3 regions of the Kitasatospora sp. MY 5-36 genome follow, and region 2 is predicted to be linked to each of the others. Evidence: riboswitches for the same ligand, from Rfam matches in the RefSeq annotation. Region 2 holds a riboswitch; each other region holds the start of a gene.
The links. A riboswitch is a leader RNA that binds a small molecule or an ion and turns the genes downstream of it on or off. The one in region 2 is predicted to bind cyclic di-AMP.
Positions count from the first base shown of each region.

Region 1: linked by a shared signal. The riboswitch ahead of AE652_RS17350 (LysM peptidoglycan-binding domain-containing M23 family metallopeptidase) and the one ahead of AE652_RS14805 (NlpC/P60 family protein) in region 2 are both predicted to bind cyclic di-AMP.
Region 3: linked by a shared signal. The riboswitch ahead of AE652_RS49225 (transglycosylase family protein) and the one ahead of AE652_RS14805 (NlpC/P60 family protein) in region 2 are both predicted to bind cyclic di-AMP.

Region 1 is NZ_LFVW01000238.1:1,956-8,223, reverse strand. It holds gene purB (adenylosuccinate lyase) at 1-382, shown strand, start outside; gene AE652_RS17355 (MFS transporter) at 390-1,871, opposite strand; cyclic di-AMP (ydaO/yuaA leader) riboswitch at 2,223-2,423, shown strand; gene AE652_RS17350 (LysM peptidoglycan-binding domain-containing M23 family metallopeptidase) at 2,426-3,403, shown strand; gene AE652_RS17345 (APC family permease) at 3,748-5,298, shown strand; gene AE652_RS17340 (DUF2470 domain-containing protein) at 5,357-6,076, opposite strand; gene AE652_RS17335 (RidA family protein) at 6,259-6,268, opposite strand, start outside.
Region 2 is NZ_LFVW01000201.1:368-6,635, forward strand. It holds gene AE652_RS14800 (C40 family peptidase) at 1-712, opposite strand, end outside; gene AE652_RS14805 (NlpC/P60 family protein) at 940-2,055, opposite strand; cyclic di-AMP (ydaO/yuaA leader) riboswitch at 2,066-2,219, opposite strand; gene AE652_RS14810 (C40 family peptidase) at 2,558-3,595, opposite strand; gene AE652_RS14815 (NYN domain-containing protein) at 3,796-5,226, opposite strand; gene AE652_RS14820 (hypothetical protein) at 5,365-5,628, opposite strand; gene AE652_RS14825 (rhomboid family intramembrane serine protease) at 5,830-6,268, shown strand, end outside.
Region 3 is NZ_LFVW01000210.1:7,230-13,497, reverse strand. It holds gene AE652_RS15555 (cytochrome P450) at 1-1,260, shown strand, start outside; cyclic di-AMP (ydaO/yuaA leader) riboswitch at 1,482-1,650, shown strand; gene AE652_RS49225 (transglycosylase family protein) at 1,656-2,561, shown strand; gene eno (phosphopyruvate hydratase) at 2,938-4,224, shown strand; partial or broken gene AE652_RS48185 (septum formation initiator family protein) at 4,319-4,603, shown strand; gene AE652_RS48175 (DUF501 domain-containing protein) at 4,838-5,509, shown strand; gene AE652_RS15535 (Ppx/GppA phosphatase family protein) at 5,506-6,268, shown strand, end outside.

The DNA of each region.
Region 1 (6,268 bases), on a different contig from region 2:
CCTCGACGAGTTCGGCGCCTTCCCCGCCGTGATCGAGGCCGAGCTGGACCGCTACCTGCCGTTCCTCGCCACCACCAAGGTGCTGATGGGCGCGGTGCGCGCAGGCGTCGGCCGGGAGACCGGGCACGAGGTCATCAAGGAGCACGCCGTCGCCTCCGCGCTGGCGATGCGCGCGGGCGCCCGGGAGAACGAGCTGCTGGACCGGCTGGCCGCCGACGAGCGGATCCCGCTGGACCGGGCCGCGCTGGACGCGCTGCTCGCCGACCGGCTGTCCTTCACCGGCGCGGCCGGCGCCCAGGTCGCCGAGGTGGTCCGCCAGGTGGAGGCCGTCGCGGCCGCCTACCCGGAGGCCGCCAAGTACGCGCCCGGCGACATCCTCTGACGTCTCGTCAGCCCTGAGCCGAGGGCCCCGCCGCCGGACCGGTGGCGGGGCCCTCGCGCGTCGTGGGGACGTGGCCCGGGTCCAGCGGCGGGGTGGTGGTGCCGCACGGCCAGTCGCAGTTCGGCTCGGCCACCTGCTGGTCGTCGGCGGCGAGCACGTTGCCCCGTACGGTCGCGAGGGCGATCAGCCCGCCGGCGGCCAGCAGGCCCGCGCAGATCAGCATCGCGGTGTGGAAGGCGGAGTCGACCGAGGAGGGCACCCGGTAGGCGTCGCCGCTCAGCCCGGCCAGCGCCGGCAGGGCGGCGACCGCGAGCAGGCCGGCCGCGCGGGCGGCGGCGTTGTTGACCCCGCTGGCGATGCCCGCGTGCCGGACCTCGACGGCGGCCAGCACGGTCGCCGTCAGCGGTGCGACCAGCAGCGTCATGCCGCAGCCCATCACCGTGACGGCGGGCAGCACGTCCACCCAGTAGGAGGAGTCCGGGCCGACGCGCAGCATCAGCAGCACCCCGGCGGCGCACAGCAGGGGGCCGACGGTCAGCGGGATGCGCGGGCCGATCCGCTTGCCGAGCCGCCCGGCGCGCGCGGACAGCAGCAGCATCAGCACGGTGATCGGCACCAGCGCGAAGCCCGAGACCAGCGGCGAGAAGCCGGACACGATCTGGAGCTGCACCACCAGCAGGAAGAAGACGCCGCTGAACGCCGCGTACACGCACAGGGTGACCAGGTTCACGGCGGTGAACAGCCGGGAGGAGAACAGTCCGAGCGGCAGCATCGGATCGGGCGCGCGGCGCTCGACCGCCACGAAGGCGACGCCGAGCGCCACTCCGAGCACCCCGCTGACCCAGACGGCGGGGGACAGGCCCTCGCCGGCCGCCGTCAGCGCGTAGGTGATCGCGCCGAGGGCGAGGGCGGCGAGCACGGCGCCGAGGACGTCGAAGCGGCCGGAGGCGCCCTCGTCCCGGCTCTCCGGCACCGACCGGGTGGTGACCGCGATCACGGCGGCGGCGAGCGGCAGGTTCAGCAGGAAGATCCAGCGCCAGCCGGGGCCGTCCACCAGCCAGCCGCCGAGGAAGGGGCCGACCGCCGCCGACACCCCGCCGAGGCCGGACCAGAGCCCGACCGCCGCCGAGCGGTCGTCAGGGTGGAAGACGGCCTGGAGCATGGCGAGCGAACCGGGGGTGAGCAGTGCCCCGCCGATGCCCTGGACGGCGCGGGCGGCGATCAGCACGTGGATGTTCGGCGCGGCGGCGCAGGCCGCGGAGGCGACGGCGAACCAGACCACGCCGATCAGGAAGACCTTGCGCCGCCCGTAGCGGTCGCCGAGCGCGCCGCCGAGCAGGATCAGGCCCGCCAGGGTGAGCAGATAGGCGTTCAGGGTCCATTGCAGGGACGCGAGGGAGGCGCCGAGGTCGGCGCCGATCCGGGGCAGCGCGACGTTCACCACGGTGCCGTCCAGCATCGCCATGCTGGAGCCGAGCACCGTCGCCATTAGTACCCAGCGACCCTGCGCGGTGCCCAGGCGCAGGGTGCCGGCCTCGGAGGTGGCCACGGGCGAATCCTGCGCTGCCGAGGCGCACGTGACAAGGGTCACCGGTGGGTGTGTTGGCGGCTGGCGGTGCGTGAGCGGACGGGTGCGCGGCGTGGCCGATCTCGGCGCAGGGTCGTGGATCAGTGGCGGGCGGTGAATGGGTTGTGTACGCACCGTGGGCCCGGGCCTGCGGAGGGTCACTGGGACAGGGGGGATCGTTGCCGTTTCAAGAGATCGACATTGCTTCACCCGAACGGATGGGTTTTAGTTCAGCGACCGCCCGGCCAGTCCGGACGGATCCGCCGGGTGGAACGCCGAGTCCTGCCGCTGCCCGGTGGTTCGAAACGAACTCTGTACGGCAGGAGCGGGGGACCCACAGGTAAGTCGCCGGACCGGAGTTCGCGCCTCAGGGCGCGGGCGTCCAGGACCGGCTTGGGGTGAAGCCGCGCAAGCGGCCGGGCAACTCCAGCCCGAACCCGACAGCTCACCTCGCAGGCGTCGGAGAGGAAAATTCCATGCCTGCACAGGCTCGTCGTATCGCCCTGCCCCGCGCCGCCCGCATCGGCATCGCCACCGCCGTCACCGGTGTGTCCTTCGCCCTCCCGCTCGTCACCGCGATGAGCGCCCAGGCCCACACCCCGGCCGCTCCGGTCGCCGCCTCCACCGAGGCCAAGCAGGCCACGCAGGCCGCCGCTCCGGCCGCCCAGGCCACGCAGGAGAGCTACCGCGTCGTCAGCGGTGACACCCTGTCCAAGATCGCCGACGCCAAGAACGTCGAGGGCGGCTGGCACGCGCTGTACGAGCAGAACCGCTCGGTCGTCGGCGCCAACCCGAACCTGATCTTCCCGGGCCAGCAGCTCGCGCTGTCCGGCCACGCCGCCCCGGCCGCCGACGCCGCCCCGGCGAAGCCCGCCGCCCCGGCCAAGCCCGCCAAGCCGTCCGCTCCGGCGACCCAGGCCGCCAAGCCGCAGGCCCAGGTCCAGGTGCAGACCGAGGCCGCCAAGCCCTCCGCGCAGCTCGAGACCCAGCTCCAGGTCGCCGTTCCGGCCCAGGCCGTGACCGCCACTCCGGTCGCCGCCGCCACCTCCGGCTTCGTCGCCCCGCTGGCGAGCCCGCGGCTCGGCACCGCCTACGGCGTGGCCGGCTCGATGTGGGCCTCCGGCCACCACACCGGCCAGGACTTCGTCGCCTCCACCGGCACCCCGCTGCGCGCCGTCGCCAACGGTGTCGTGGTCAAGGCCGGCAACGGCGGCGCCTACGGCAACGAGGTCGAGATCAGGCTCGCCGACGGCCACTACGCCGAGTACGCGCACCTCTCCTCGATCGGCGTGAGGATCGGTCAGACCGTCACCGCCGGCCAGCAGATCGGCCTCTCCGGCGCCACCGGCAACGTGACCGGCCCGCACCTGCACTTCGAGATCCGCAACGGCTCGGAGTACGGCTCGGACATCAACCCGGTCGCCTACCTGCGCGCGCACGGCGTCGCGCTCTGACCCCGAGAGCTCCGGGGTACCAGGAACCACCGCCGCTGCGGGCGAACCGATCGCCCGGGATGGTCATGTCGGGTGACCGCTCGACCGGGTGATCGCCGCACGGCGGACATGGGCGCGGGACACGCCCAGGCCGGCCCGGCCGCATGAGGACCTCCTCGTGCGGCCGGGCCGGCCGCTTTCGTTCCCGGGCCCGCCGGGGTGTTCGAGCGATCGAACGAAGCGTCAACTCCGGTGTCCCGCAGGGGGGTCGCCGGGATCTCCGGGCGCCCGCGGGCGCCATGCTGGCGGACGGTCAGCGCCCGGCCGGTCCGGCGGTCGGGCGGGCCGGGAGGCGAGGAGGCCGGATGGCGGTCCGCAGCGGGGGCGTGGCGGGGGAGACGGCCGGGCGGGAGCGGCCCGGGGCGGGCGGGGTCGACCGGCTGAAGGCGGACTCGGTCGGCCTGGTCGGCGTGGTGTTCATGGCGCTCGCCACCGCCGCCCCGATCACCGCGATGACCGGCAACCTGCCGATCATCGTCGGTCAGGGCAACGGCGCGGGCGCGCCCGCCGCGTACATCGTGGCGACCGTGGTGCTGACGGTGTTCTCGGTCGGCTACGTGGCGATGGCCCGGCACATCACCGCGGCCGGCGCGTTCTACGGCTACGTCTCGCACGGGCTGGGGCGGGTGGCGGGGATGGCCTCGGGGCTGCTCGCGGTGCTCGCGTACGTCGTCACCGAGGCCGCGGCCCTCGGCTTCTTCGCGTACTCGCTGCGCGGGCTGGTCCGTTCACAGCTGGGGGTGGACGTCGGCTGGGGCTGGTACGCGCTGTTCGGGGCGGCGGTGATCGGGGTGATGGGCTGGTTCGACCTGCATCTGACGGCCAGGGTGCTCGGGGTCGCGCTGGTGCTGGAGATCGGCGTCCTGTCGGCGGTCTCACTGGCGGTGCTGCTCTCCGGCGGCGGGCCGGACGGGCTCGCGGCCGGGACCCTGAACCCGCTGAACGCGCTGAAGGGGGTGGGGAGTTCGGGGACTTCGGCGGCCGGTCTCGGACTGTTCTTCGCGTTCTGGTCCTGGGTGGGCTTCGAGTCCACCGCGATGTACGGCGAGGAGTCCCGAGACCCGAAGCGGGTGGTGCCGCGGGCCACGCTGATCTCCGTGATCGGGGTCGGGCTGCTCTACGTCTTCGTGTCCTGGATGATCGTGTCCGGCAACGGCGTCGAGCGGGCGGTCGCGGTGGCGGGCGGCGCGGTGCCGGGCAAGGACGGCAACAGCCTGTTCTTCGACCAGCTCGCCGCGCACCTGGGGGCCTGGGCGGTGAAGGTCTTCCAATGGCTGGTCGTCACCGGCTCGTTCGCCTGCGCGATGGCCTTCCACCAGTGCGCGGCCCGGTACCTGTACGCGATCGGGCGGGAGGGGCTGCTGCACCCGGCGCTCGGCCGCACCCATCCGCGGCACGGCTCGCCGCACGTCGCCTCGGTGACGCAGTCGGTCATCGCGGTGGGGCTGGTGGCGGGGTTCCTGGCGGCCGGCATGGACCCGTACGCGCACCTGTACACGCTGCTGGCGCTGCTCGGGACGATGGCGATCCTGGTCGTGCAGACGCTCTGCTCCTTCGCCGTGGTCGGGTACTTCCACGTGCGCGGACGGCACCCGGAGACGGCGCACTGGTTCCGGACGCTGGCCGCGCCGCTGGCGGGCGGGGTGGCGATGGCCGGGGTGGTGGTGCTGCTGGTGCTCAATCGGGACGCCGCGGCGGGGGAGGCGGCGCACACGCTGCTGTTCCGGCTGATCCCGTACCTGGTGATCGGGGTGTTCGCGGGCGGGATCGGGCTGGCGCTCGCGGTGCGCCGGTGGCGGCCCGGGCTGTACGCGCGGATCGGGCGGGTGGTGCTGGAGGACGCGGTCGAGCGGTGACCGGGCCGGGGCCGCGGTGGCCGGCGGGCCCGGGCGTTCGCGCCGGGCGGGCCCGGGTTCAGCGCCGGTGGACCGGCAGGCCGTACTGGGCGGCGGCCAGCAGCTCGTGCATCCGGTGGCCGAAGTCGTCGGTGTCCCGGGCGGGTTCGGGGAAGACCAGGCGGACGTCGCGGTGGCCGTGCGAGTGGTCCAGGCGCAGCACCAGGCCGTGGCGGTCCAGGGCGAGCGGGCGGACCTCCGGGGCGTGGGCGAGCACGGCCGGGTCGAGCAGCCGGGTGAGGACGTCGAGCGCCTCGGCGTGGTCGTCGGCGAGGTGGGTGAGCAGCATGGCCTCGTACCGGGCCAGCGGGTCGGGGGTGGCCAGGGCGAGGTCGGCGGCGGTGATCGCGCCGGTGGCGTACGGGGTGGCGAGGACGGCGTGGGCGACGTCCACCCGCAGGTGCACGCCGAGGCCGTCGTCGGTGAGGTGGGCCGGTCGCAGCCGGCCGGCCAGGGTGAGGCGGGCGCGGACGCGGTCGCGGACGGCGACGGGGGCGATGTCGGTGACGTCGAGGACGACGGCGAGGCCCTCGGCGGCGCCGACGGCGGCCGTGGTCAGCGGGTCGTCCAGGGCGGCGCGCAGTCGCAGCCGGGAGCCGTGCACGGAGACCTGGGTGTCCAGGTGGTGGTGCTCGCCCAGGGCGCGGACGGTGAGCGAGGAGGTCGTGCTGAGCAGGCTGTGGATCCGGTCGGCGGTGCTGGGCTCGGGGACCTCGGTGTCGCCGGTGGGCAGGCTCATGGACGGACCTCCAGTTAGTTAGGTGAGCCTAACCTAATGTGCGGCTGGGGGTGTGGCAAGCAGGCGGTGTGGCAAGCAGGCGGTGGGGTGAGCAGGCGGTGGGGCGAGCGGGCGGGCCCGGGCAGGCGGAAGGGCCCGGACGCGCGGGTGGCGTCCGGGCCCTTCCGTCGGGCGGGGCCGGGTCAGCCGATG
Region 2 (6,268 bases):
CCCCGCGCTCGGAGGCGGGCGGGGCGGTGCCGAGGTCCAGCCGGTCGGTGCCCCGGGTGGCGCGCTGCTCGGCGTCCCGGGCGTCCTGGACCGCCAGCCGGGCCCGCTCGACGGCGCCCAGGCCGTTCAGCAGCTTCTGCGCCCCGGCCAGCCGCTGCTGGACCTGCTGCTTGCTGTCGGCGAGCGAACGCCGGGTCCGGTCCAGCTCGGCGAGCTTGTCGGCCGCCTCGGTGCGGCGCTGGTCGAGCCGGCGCTGGCGGGTGATCAGCTCGTGCAGGGTCTCCTGCTGGCGCACGGCGGCCTGGCCCTGGGTGCGGGCGCGGGCCAGGTAGCCCTCCGGGTCGGGCGAGAGGATGAGCTGGGCGGTCTGGGTCATCCCGCCGCCGCGGTACTCGGCCCCGGCCACCATCGCCAGGTCGCCGCGCAGCCCGTTGAGCTGGTCCTGGGCGAGGGCGATCTCGCCCTGGAGGATCGTGGTCTCGCCCTGGAGCCGCCGCTGGGCCTCCTGCGCGGCGTTGAACCTCTCGGACGCCTGCTCGGCCTCGTCGTACAGCTGCTCGACCTGCGTCTTGACGTCCTGACGGTCGCCCGGGTCGGGGCTGGCGGGGGCCGCCTGGGCGCTGCCTCCGGTGGCCGCGCCCAACGCGGTGGCGGCGGCCGCGGTCAGCACCAGCGCCCGGGTGAGCAGTTGGGAACGGCGGTGCACGGGCATGGCGGCAGCGGCTCCAATCCTGCGGCGCGGCCCCCGCCGCCGCACCGGGACGGGCGGCCGTCGAGCGGGAGTCCGGTGGCAGACGTTAGCGAGTCCGGGCAAGCGAGTCCAAACCCCTCCCAACCCGAATATTCACTCCCCAATCGGACATCAGATCGAGCCGCCGGAAAAGCCGCAGGCCCGGCCTCCCCTGGGGGAGACCGGGCCTGGAGACGTCCGAGCGGGGATCAGACCCGCACGATGCCGGTCAGCGGCATGTTGGTGACCGCCTCGTAGCGCACCGACGCGCCCGGCTTGGGGGCGTGCAGCACCTGGCCGTTGCCGGCGTAGATGCCGACGTGGTGGGCGTCGGTGTAGAAGATCAGCAGGTCGCCGGGCTGGGCCTTGGAGAGGTCCGTCCCGAGCCGGGTGCCGGCCGAGGCCTGCGCCTGCGAGGTGCGCGGCAGCGACACGCCGGCCTGGTTGTACGCCCAGACCATCAGACCGGAGCAGTCGAAGGAGCCCGGGCCGGTGGCGCCCCAGACGTACGGGCTGCCGATCTTGGAGGCGGCGGCGGACAGCGCGGCGGCACCGCGCGAGCTGCCGGGGGCCACGTTCACCGGAGCGGTGGTCGTGGGGGCCGAGAGGCTGCCGCGGCTGTTGTCGCGGGAGGCGCGGTCGGCCTGCTGCTGCTGGGCCTGGGCGGCGTCGGCCTTGGCCTTGGCCTCGGCGGCGGCCTTCTCCTCGGCCTGGCGCAGCGCCTGGCGGTCCTGCTCGGTCAGCGTGTTGAGCAGGTCCTGGGCCGCCTTCAGCTTGCCCTGGACCTCGTCCTTGGAGGCCTTCAGCTGCTGGGTGGTCGACTCCAGCTCGGCGAGCTTGCCCTGGGCCTCGTTGCGGTCCTGGTCGAGCTTGCGCTGCTGCTCCTGGAGCTCCTTCAGCTGACCCTTCTGGGTGCTGCCGGCCTGGTTCAGCGCGTCGGCCTGGCTGAGGAAGCTGTCCGGGCTGGAGGAGAACATCAGCTGGACGGTGGGGGATATCCCCCCGTTGCGGTACTGCTCGCCGGCGATCTCGGCGAGGCCGCCCTGGAGCTCGGTGACCTGGGCCTGCTGACGGGCCACCTGGTCCTGCAGGCCGGAGACCTGCTTCTCCAGGTCCTGCTGCTTGGCCTGGGCGGCGTTGTAGTTCTCGGTCGCGACCTCGGCCTGCTCGTTGAGCTGGTCGACCTGCCCCTTGACCTGTTCCTTGGTCGGCTGCGGGTCCGCGTGGGCACCCTGCGCGGAGAGGACGACGGCTGCGGCGGCGACGCCGGTCAGGATCGAGACCCGGGCGCGGCCGGCGGGCTTGGGACGACGATGGGACGCCACGAAGGCGGACTCCTTCTTCCTACGGCCGCCTACCGGGTGAGCTGACGGGTTCGGGCCGGAAGCATGCCCTACGACGCCTCACGGCCGTTCCACCGGCCGACCTGGCGCCGATTCACCCCGGAGGAACGTGGTTCCCCGGCTCCGCTCCGCAGCGCCCCCTACCACTGGGCTCCCCTGTCGGACAGTCGCTTCGACCTGTCCCGCTGCCTTGCGAACTCGACGGTAACCACCGCCGCCACCCTGGCTGGGCGATCGACAGTGCGGTGGTTCGGAGCATGACCCTAGTAACTGAACCGTGATCGGTTCAAATCCTTGTCAGAAAAAAGACAGAAGATTACCCAAGTTCCTTTGTGAAAATGACCGATGGTGACCATTGACGCACACAAGGCTGATCGGTTCTCACCATGTGGTCGTCGAAGGGCCGGAAACCCGAAACGCCACCCCGAACGGGGGTGGCGCTTTTCACAGGCCCCCGCGGGAGCCCCCCGGGCGTGTCGGTCCGTCAGACCCGGCGGATGGTGTTGATCGACATCGCGTCGGCCTTCATCACCTTCACCACGTCGCCGGTGTGCGGCGCGTGGACCACCATGCCGTTGCCGATGTACATCCCGACGTGGTGCATGTCGGGGCCGTAGATCACCAGGTCGCCCGGCTGGGCCTGGTCCAGCGAGGGGATCCGGGTGCCGTAGTGGCCCTGCTCCTGCGAGGTGCGCGGCAGCGAGACGCCCGCCTGCCCGTACGCCCAGACCATCAGGCCCGAGCAGTCGAAGGTGGTCGACCCGGTGGCGCCCCACACGTACGGCGAGCCCTGCTTGCTCATCGCCTTGGCCAGCGCCGTGGCCGCGTAGCCGCTGGCCGGCGGCAGGCTGCCGAGGTCGACCCGGTCGCTGCCGCGCGAGGCGCGGTCGTCCTGCGCCTGCTGGGCCCGCAGCGCGGCGCGGTCGGCGGAGCTCAGCGAGTTCAGCAGGTCCTGGGCGGCCTTCAGCTTGGTGTTGACGTCCGACTTGGCCTGGTTCAGGTCCTTGGTGGTGGTGTCCAGCGAGGCGAGCACGGCGGCCGCCTCGGTCTTCTCCTGGTCCAGCCGGCGCTGCTGGTCCAGCAGCCCCTTGAGCGCCTCGGCCTGACTGGTGCTGGCCTGCTGGACGGTGGAGGCCTTGTCCAGGTAGCCGGACGGGTCCGAGGAGAGCATCAGCTGGACGGACGGGTCGATGCCGCCGCTGCGGTACTGCTCGCCCGCCACCTCGGCGAGGCCGCCCTGGAGCTGGGTCATCTGCTCCTGGCCGCGGGCCACCTGGTCCTGCAGCTGGTCGGCCTGCTTGCGCAGCTGGTCGGCCCGCTCCTTGGCGCCGTTGTACTTCTCGGCCGCCTGCTCCTGCTCCTCCTGGAGCTGGTCGATCTGCGCCTTGACGTCCGTCTTGTTCGGCTGCGGCGCGGCGTGCGCGGCCACCTGGGCGGAGAGGGCGACCGCGGTCGCAGCGGCCGCGGTGAGCACGGAGATCCGTGCGCGGCTCGGCTGCTTGGGACGGCGGTGGGAGGCCAAGGGACCGGCTCCTTCTTCCAACGGGCTCACCTGATGGGATGAGATTCCGGAAAATAGGTTTGACGCCAGACCCTAGTGAAGATCTATCCGTTTTGCCACTCCCCCGAAGGCGTGAACTCCGGTCCCCACACTGACTTCACCGGACTCGCACAATGCTCCGAAACAGGCCCTGACCAGGCATCATGCGAACCTCCCCGGGTTCAGGGCCGGGCCAGCCGGTTCAGCAGCAGCACCGACGCCACGGGGCGCGCGCCCGCCTTCCGCACGCCCTCCGCGACCTCCCGGTCGGTGGACACCACCACCACCGGACGGCCCTGCGGCTCGGCCCGCACCAGACGGCGGATCAGCTCGTCGGCCGTCTCCCCGGTCCGGCTGAACCGCACCCGGACCCCGCGCGGTGGCGCCATGATCACCGGGACGTCCAGGTCCTGCCCGTCGAACACGCAGGTGACCTCCGCCTGGGTCCGCTGGGCCAGCATCGCCAGCCCGCCCAGCAGCCGGATCCGCTGCTGCTCCAGCGGCAGCGTCGGATAGCCGGTCTTGGTCACGTTGTAGCCGTCCACCACCAGGTGCACCTGGGGGATCGCCAGCAGCTGGTCCAGCAGCGCCGGATCGTCCTCGGCCAGCCCGCGCCGGGCCACGTCGTGCGGCGAGGCCGCCCCCGGCACCACCGCCTCCACCAGGTCCGCCGGGCGGATCTGGGCGACCGGCAGCGCCAGCTCCCGCTGGAGCCCCTGGGCCGACTGCAGCACGGTGTCCAGCAGCAGCCGCAGCCGCATGTCCTCGACGCTGCGCCCCTCGCGGGCCGAACGGCGGCCCTGCTCGGCCGCGTTCTCCAGCTCCAGGACCCGGTGCCGGAGCCGGCGCGCCTCGCTCTCGGCCGCGCCGCGCTCGGCCGCGGCCTGCGCCTTCAGCGCGTCCAGCTCGCCGGCCACCCGGCGGGTCTCGGCCTGCGCCCGGCGGGTGTCGCTCTCCAGCGACCGCACCCTCTTGCGCAGCGACTCGGCCTCCCTGCGGACGCCGTCGGACTCGGCCCGCTGCCGGTCCGCGTCCGCCCGCGCGGAGGCCCGCACCTCGGCCAGCTCGGCCTGCAGCTTCTCCACCAGCCGGACCGCCTCCGCGGCCGCGTCCTCGGCACCGGCCCGCTCGGCCTCCTCGCCGGCCTCGGCCACCAGTCGGCTCCAGCCCGTCGAACGCACCAGGTAGGCGGCGGCCGCGACGTCCATCGGATCGGCCGCGCTCGGGACGGTGCCCGACTCCAGCGCCTTCACCAGGTCCGGCTGCCCGAGACGCAGCCGCTCCGCTATCCGCACCCGGAAGGCCGGCTCCGCCTCCAGCGCCGCCGCCAGCGCGGTGGCCGCGTACTTGGCCCGCCGCGCCGGGGTGAACTTGACGTACTGACGCAGGCTCTGCGGGAGCTCGGCCGACGGCACCCCGCCGAGCGCGTCCGAGGCCAGGCCGACCACCCGACGGCGCACGCCCTCGGGCAGCGGCCGGTCGAGCTTCTCGACGGCGCGCTCCGCCGCGGACCCGGAGGCGCCGTCCGCCGTCCCGGCAGCCTCGGCCGGGGCCTCGGCCGCAGCGGGCTGAAGCCCCTGGGCTGCGCCGGGCTCCTTCGCTGCGTCCACCACGTCCTCGGCTCCGATCCTGGTCCAGCGGGGCACGGCCGCGGCCGCCCCCCGTCGGCACGCTCCGTGCGTCCTGTTCTGTATTGTCCCGTGCGGCGCGGGCGGGTGCGCCGCGCACCCACCCCGCCGCCGCGGCGGGGATCAGCCCTGGTCGGCGGGGGCCTGCGTCTCCTCGGCGCCCGGACGAGCCACCAGCTCGACCTGGTCCACCGCGTTGCACCAGCGGCAGCGCACCGACTCGACGGTCTCGCTCAGCACCTCGGTCTCCTCGACCTTGGACTCGCCGGCCAGGTCGAAGTGCAGGAACTCGGTCACCCGCGCGGTGCGGGTCACGTCGAAGCGGGTGAGGTTGCCGCACAGGGTGCAGCGCCAGCGCGTCTCGGCGGTCAGAGCGGGGACGGTCATCGGGGGTCCTCTCGGGTGGTCCCTGGGTGGGGCAGGCGCTCCCCCCGGAGCCCCGGCGTCGGCGGCGGGAGGCGGGAATGCCCGCCCCAAGCCTATTGCCTGGGGCAACCGTCGCGACCACCGGTTGCCTGAACACCCGGGCTAGTCCACCTGCCGTAAACCGCCGTGTCACCTGCGGCGCCCGGAGGGATGCTTGGCCGCATGGCGCTCGCGGTCCCCGACCACACCGCCGCCCGGGGCGGCCGCCCGGCGGCGACCGCCCCCGTGGTCAGCTACGCCCTGATCGCCCTCAACACCCTGGTCTTCCTGCTCGGCCCGGCCGCGGGGCTCAACCCGCTGTACGGCACGGGCCAGGCCCGGGTCTGCGCGGAGCAGCGGTACGAGCAGCGCTGGGGCGCCGTCCCGGCCGAGGTGCTGGCCGGACGGCCGCTGACCGCCGAACAGCTCGCCGAGGCCCCCGACCCGGTCCCCGGCTGCCCGGCCGCCCCGACCCCGGGCAAGCGCCCGGCGCTGTCCGTCCTCACCGGGCTCTTCCTGCACGCCGGCTGGCTGCACCTGCTCGGGAACCTGCTCTTCCTCCAGGTCTTCGGCCCCACCGTCGAACGGCGGCTGGGCCGGGCCCGGTACGCCGTCTTCTACC
Region 3 (6,268 bases), on a different contig from region 2:
TTCGCCGCCGACCCGTACCCCGCCTACGCCTGGTTGCGCGAGCACTCCCCGGTGCACCGCACCACCCTGCCGAGCGGGGTGGAGGCCTGGCTGGTGACCAGGTACGCGGACGCCCGGCAGGCGCTCGCGGACAGCCGGCTGTCGAAGAACCCGGCGCACCACAGCGGGCAGGCGCACCGCACCGGCCGGGTGGGCATCCCGGGGGAGCGGCAGGCGGACCTGATGACCCACCTGCTGAACATCGACCCGCCGGACCACACCCGGTTGCGCCGGCTGGTGTCGAAGGCGTTCACCCCGCGCCGGGTGGCCGAGTTCGAGCCGCGGGTGCAGCAGCTCACCGACCGGTTGATCGACGGCTTCGCGCAGCGCGGTTCGGCGGACCTGATCCACGAGTTCGCGTTCCCGCTCCCCATCTACGCGATCTGCGACATGCTCGGGGTGCCGGCCGAGGACCAGGACGACTTCCGCGACTGGGCCGGGATGATGATCCGCCACGGCGGGGGCCAACGCGGCGGCGTGGGGCGGGCGGTGAAGCGGATGCGGGCGTACCTGCTGGAGCTGATCCACCGCAAGCGGGCGGACCTCGGGGACGACCTGATCTCGGGCCTGATCCGGGCCGGCGACCACGGTGAGCACCTGACCGAGAACGAGGCCGCGGCGATGGCCTTCATCCTCCTGTTCGCGGGTTTCGAGACCACCGTGAACCTGATCGGCAACGGCACCTACGCGCTGCTGCGCAATCCGGAGCAGCGCCGGCTGCTGCAGGAGTCGGTGGTGCGCGGGGAGAGCGCGCTGCTGGAGACCGGGATCGAGGAACTCCTGCGCTACGACGGGCCGGTGGAGCTGGCGACCTGGCGGTTCGCGACCCGTCCGCTGACCATCGGTGGGGTGGACATCCCGGTCGGCGACCCGGTGCTGGTGGTGCTGGCCGCGGCGGACCGCGACCCGGCCCGGTTCGCGGCGGAGAACACCCTGGACCTGGCCCGGAAGGACAACCCCCACCTGGGCTTCGGGCACGGCATCCACTACTGCATCGGCGCTCCGCTGGCGCGGCTCGAAGGGCGTGCCGCGCTGGCCACGCTGCTTTCCCGGCTGCCCGATCTGCGGCTCGCGGAAAGCCCGGAGAATCTGCGCTGGCGGGGTGGTCTGATCATGCGTGGCCTGCGCGAACTCCCGGTGGAATTCAGTCCGGAGAGCCGTTCCCCGCACGCCCCTCCGCACCCCGTTCCGGATGCCTCTTCGACGCCTCCGACCTGCTGAGATCACGCTGACGGGAGGTCGCCGATCGCCCGCCGACGGGGGTGTGAACACCCATCAATCCGGACATAACGCCGCTGTTGGTAGGCGATCGGACACGGGCCGTAATTGTTGTGTGATATCGGTGATATGAGCTTGTGATTGGTCTGATGATCTGTCTACTCTCCCTGGAGTTCGCAGCTGCGGACCTCGTACGCGGAACGCCGAATCCTGCCCGCCGCGTCACGGGAAACCGACCAGAACCCTGGGCAGGGGCGGGGGAACCAGGTTTGTTGCCGTCTCCCCACGGCTTGGGGTGAAGCCGCCCGAGCGGAATCGTTTCCGCTTACGGCGGCCGGGCCACCTCCCGGTCCGAACCCGACAGCTCACCTCGCAGGCGTACGGAGAGGGACCTCTTCATGCTGTTCGTTGGAACTGGCCGTCACCGTCGTCGCACCCAGGCCGAGAAGGCCATCGCCGTCGCCGGTGTGGCCGGCGTCGGACTCGCGATGCCGCTCCTCACCGCCACCGGCGCCTCCGCCGCCCCGGCCTCCACCTGGGACTCCGTCGCCCAGTGCGAGAGCGGCGGCAACTGGAGCATCAACACCGGCAACGGCTTCTACGGCGGCCTCCAGTTCACGTCCAGCACCTGGAAGGCGTACGGCGGCACCGCCTACGCGGCGCAGGCCAACCAGGCCAGCAAGGCCCAGCAGATCTCGGTCGCCGAGAAGGTGCTGGCCTCGCAGGGTCCGGGCGCCTGGCCGGTCTGCTCCCAGAAGGCCGGTCTGACCAAGGGCGGTGCCCCGGCCTCGGTCGACACCTCCTCGGACGCCAAGCCGCAGTCCGCCCCCAAGCAGCAGGCCCCGAAGCCCGCCGCCAAGCCGGCCGAGAAGCCGGTCGCGCAGAAGCCCGCCGCCCAGAAGCCGGCCCAGAAGCCCGCCGCGCAGCCGGTCCAGCAGGTCGCCCCGCAGCAGCAGGCGCAGCCGCAGACCCCGGGCTTCTCCGGCAAGGCCGGCTGGGACGCCGACGCCAAGGTGTACTGGTACCAGAACAACGGCGGCTGGTACTGGACCAGCCACCAGAGCATCTACCAGCAGTACGCCGGCCAGGCCGCCGCCCAGCCGCAGTACGCCCCGCGCGCCGCGCAGCAGGCCCCGCAGGCCGCCGGCCACGACTACACCGTCCGTGCCGGTGACACCCTGTCGACCATCGCCGCCGCGCAGGGCGTGTCCGGCGGCTGGAGCGCGCTGTACGAGCAGAACCACTCCACCGTCGGCGGCGACCCGAACCTGATCATGCCCGGCCAGGTGCTGCACCTCGGCTGAGCCGCCCCACCCGACGCCGGGACCGCCCGCGGCCGGCAGCGCCCCGCGGCCGGTGGTGCCCCGAAGCGGGGAGCACCCGCCGCCGGGGGCGCCCGCCGCCGCGCCGGAGCGCTCGACACCGACGCCGCTCCACCCCGCCGTCCGAAGGGGGCCGGTCCTACCGGTCCCCTTCGTCCGCATTCGCCCGCTCCGGTGGGACAAGCTGGGACAAGCAGGTGAACTACCGGTGGGTAGCAGGGCCACACGGTGAGACGGGACCGAGGCCGACGCGGCCACGGCAGCCCGGGCGGTTAGGCTCTGGTCGTAACGACTCCGCAATCGTCCTGCTGGCAGCACCACCGTCAGACCGGACCCTGCTCTCGCAAGGAGATGCCTCGTGCCGTCCATCGATGTCGTCGTAGCCCGTGAGATCCTCGACTCCCGCGGCAACCCCACGGTCGAGGTCGAGGTCGGCCTCGACGACGGCAGCACGGGTCGTGCCGCTGTCCCGTCGGGTGCCTCCACCGGTGCCTTCGAGGCGCTGGAGCTGCGCGACGGCGACAAGAACCGCTACTTCGGCAAGGGCGTCGAGAAGGCCGTCCTGGCCGTCATCGAGCAGATCGGCCCGGAGCTGGTCGGCTACGACGCCACCGAGCAGCGCCTGATCGACCAGGCCATGCTGGACCTGGACGCCACCCCGGACAAGTCCTCGCTCGGCGCCAACGCCATCCTGGGCGTCTCGCTGGCCGTCGCGCACGCCGCCTCCGAGGCCAGCGACCTGCCGCTGTTCCGCTACCTGGGCGGCCCGAACGCGCACGTCCTGCCGGTCCCGATGATGAACATCCTCAACGGCGGGTCGCACGCGGACTCCAACGTCGACATCCAGGAGTTCATGATCGCCCCGATCGGCGCGGAGTCCTTCTCCGAGGCCGTCCGCTGGGGCGTCGAGGTCTACCACACGCTCAAGGGCGTGCTGAAGGAGCGCGGCCTGTCCACCGGTCTGGGCGACGAGGGCGGCTTCGCCCCGAACCTGGACTCCAACCGCGAGGCCCTGGACCTCATCGTCGAGGCCATCGAGAAGGCCGGCTACGTGCCCGGCCGTGACGTCGCGCTGGCCCTGGACGTCGCCTCCTCCGAGTTCTACGAGGACGGCGCCTACCGGTTCGAGGGCAAGGACCTCACCGCCGCCGAGCTCATCGAGTACTACGCCGAGCTGGTCGCCGCCTACCCGCTGGTCTCCATCGAGGACCCGCTGGACGAGTCGGACTGGGCCGGCTGGAAGGCCATGACCGACAAGCTGGGCGACAAGGTCCAGCTGGTCGGCGACGACCTGTTCGTCACCAACCCGGCCCGTCTGGCCCGCGGCATCGAGACCGGCACCGCCAACGCGCTGCTGGTGAAGGTGAACCAGATCGGTTCGCTGACCGAGACCCTGGACGCCGTCGAGCTGGCCCAGCGCAACGGCTACCGCTGCATGATGTCGCACCGCTCCGGCGAGACCGAGGACGTCACCATCGCCGACCTGGCCGTCGCCACCAACTGCGGCCAGATCAAGACCGGTGCCCCGGCCCGCTCCGAGCGCGTCGCCAAGTACAACCAGCTGCTGCGCATCGAGGAGATCCTCGACGACGCCGCCGAGTACGCCGGCCGCGGCGCCTTCCCGCGCTTCCGCCACGAGGGCTGAGCGCTCCCGGTAGCGCACGCCTGACCGGTGCCCCGCCGTTCACCCCGTAGGGTGGACGGCGGGGCACCGTCGCGACCAGGAGGGGATACGGGAGATGGCTGGCTGGAGGATCCCGGGCTTGGCGGCCCGGCCCCGGTTCACGAGCCGGGCGACCGTCCTCGTCCTGGTGCTCTGCTCGCTGGTGGCGATCCTCGCCTACCCGACGCGGCAGTTCATCTCCCAGCGCGCCGAGATCTCCGCCCAGCGGGCGAAGGCCGACCACGCGCGCCAGCAGGTCGAGCAGCTGCGCCGGGAGAAGGCCCGCTGGCAGGACCCGGAGTACGTCAAGGCGCAGGCCCGCGCCCGGCTGCACTACGCGGTGCCGGGGGAGACCCCGTACATCGCGGTGGACCCGGCCGGCCAGGCCTCCGCCAGGACCTCCTCGTCCGCGGGCGGGGCCGCCTCCGGGCCGAACGCGGCGCCCGGCGGCGCCGCCGGCCAGGCGAAGGCCGCCAAGCCCTGGTACGCCAGCATCTGGGACTCGGTGGACGCCGCCGACACCGCCGCGGCGGCCCCCCCCCCCCCCCCCCCCCCCCCCCCCCCTCCACCCCCCTTCCCCTCCCACCGTCCCCCGTTGGAGACACCTCCCCCCATGACCACTGAGAACCACCCCACCGTCTCCGACGCCGACGTCGCGGCCATCGCCGCCCAGCTCGGCCGGGTGCCGCGCGGCCTGCGCGGCGTGGCGCACCGCTGCCCCTGCGGCAACCCGGACGTCGTGGAGACGGCTCCCCGGCTGCCGGACGGCACGCCGTTCCCCACGCTCTACTACCTGACCTGCCCCAAGGCCGCCTCGCTGATCGGCACCCTGGAGGCGGAGGGCGTGATGAAGGACCAGAGCGCCCGGCTCGCCGAGGACCCGGAGCTGGCCGCCGCCTACCAGAAGGCGCACGAGGACTACATCGCCCGGCGCGACGCGATCGAGGTGCTGGAGGGCTTCCCGAGCGCCGGCGGCATGCCGGACCGGGTGAAGTGCCTGCACGTGCTGGTCGGCCACTCGCTGGCGGCCGGCGAGGGCGTCAACCCGCTCGGCGACGAGGCGATCGGCATGCTGGAGGACTGGTGGGCCAAGGGCCCGTGCGTCTCCCCGGCCGAGGTCGAGGCGGCCGGTGAGCGGGTCGCCCGCAACCGCGCCAAGGAGCAGGACCACGAGGCCGTGATCGCCGCCAAGCAGCAGAAGGCCGCCGAGCGCGCCGCGAAGAAGCGGGCCGCCGAGGACGCCGCGGCGGAGCGGGAGTCCGAGTGAGCGCGACCCGGGTGGCCGCGATCGACTGCGGCACCAACTCGATCCGCCTGCTGGTCGCCGACCTCGACCCGGGGACCGGGGAGATCACCGACCTGGACCGCCGGATGATCGTCAACCGGCTGGGCCAGGGCGTGGACCGGACCGGCCGGCTGCACCCGGACGCGCTGGCCCGCACCTTCGCGGCCTGCCGGGAGTACCAGGAGGTCATCTCCGGTTTCGGGGTCGGCCCCGAGCGGGTCCGCTTCGTCGCCACCAGCGCCTCCCGGGACGCCGAGAACAGCGACGAGTACGTCAAGGGCGTGCGCGACATCCTGGGCGTCGAGCCCGAGGTGGTGAGCGGCGAGGAGGAGGCACGGCTGTCCTTCGTGGGCGCCACCAAGGAGCTGACCGGCGGTCAGTTCCCCGGCCCGTACCTGGTGTTCGACCTCGGCGGCGGCTCCACCGAGTTCGTGCTCGGCACGGACGACGTGCAGGCGGCGCGCTCGGTGGACATCGGCTGCGTGCGGCTCACCGAGCGGTACTTCGGCGACGCCGAGCTGCCCTCCGAGGCGCAGGTCGAGGCCGCCCGGGCGCACGTGCGGGCCGAGCTGGACCGGGCCGAGGAGGTCGTCCCGCTGACCGGCGCGGCCACCCTGGTGGGCCTGGCCGGGACGGTCACCACGGTGTCCGCGATCGCCCAGGGCCTGCCCGGCTACGACTCGGCGGCGATCCACCACTCGCGGATCAGCCGGGAGCGGGTCGCCGGGATCGCCCGGGAGC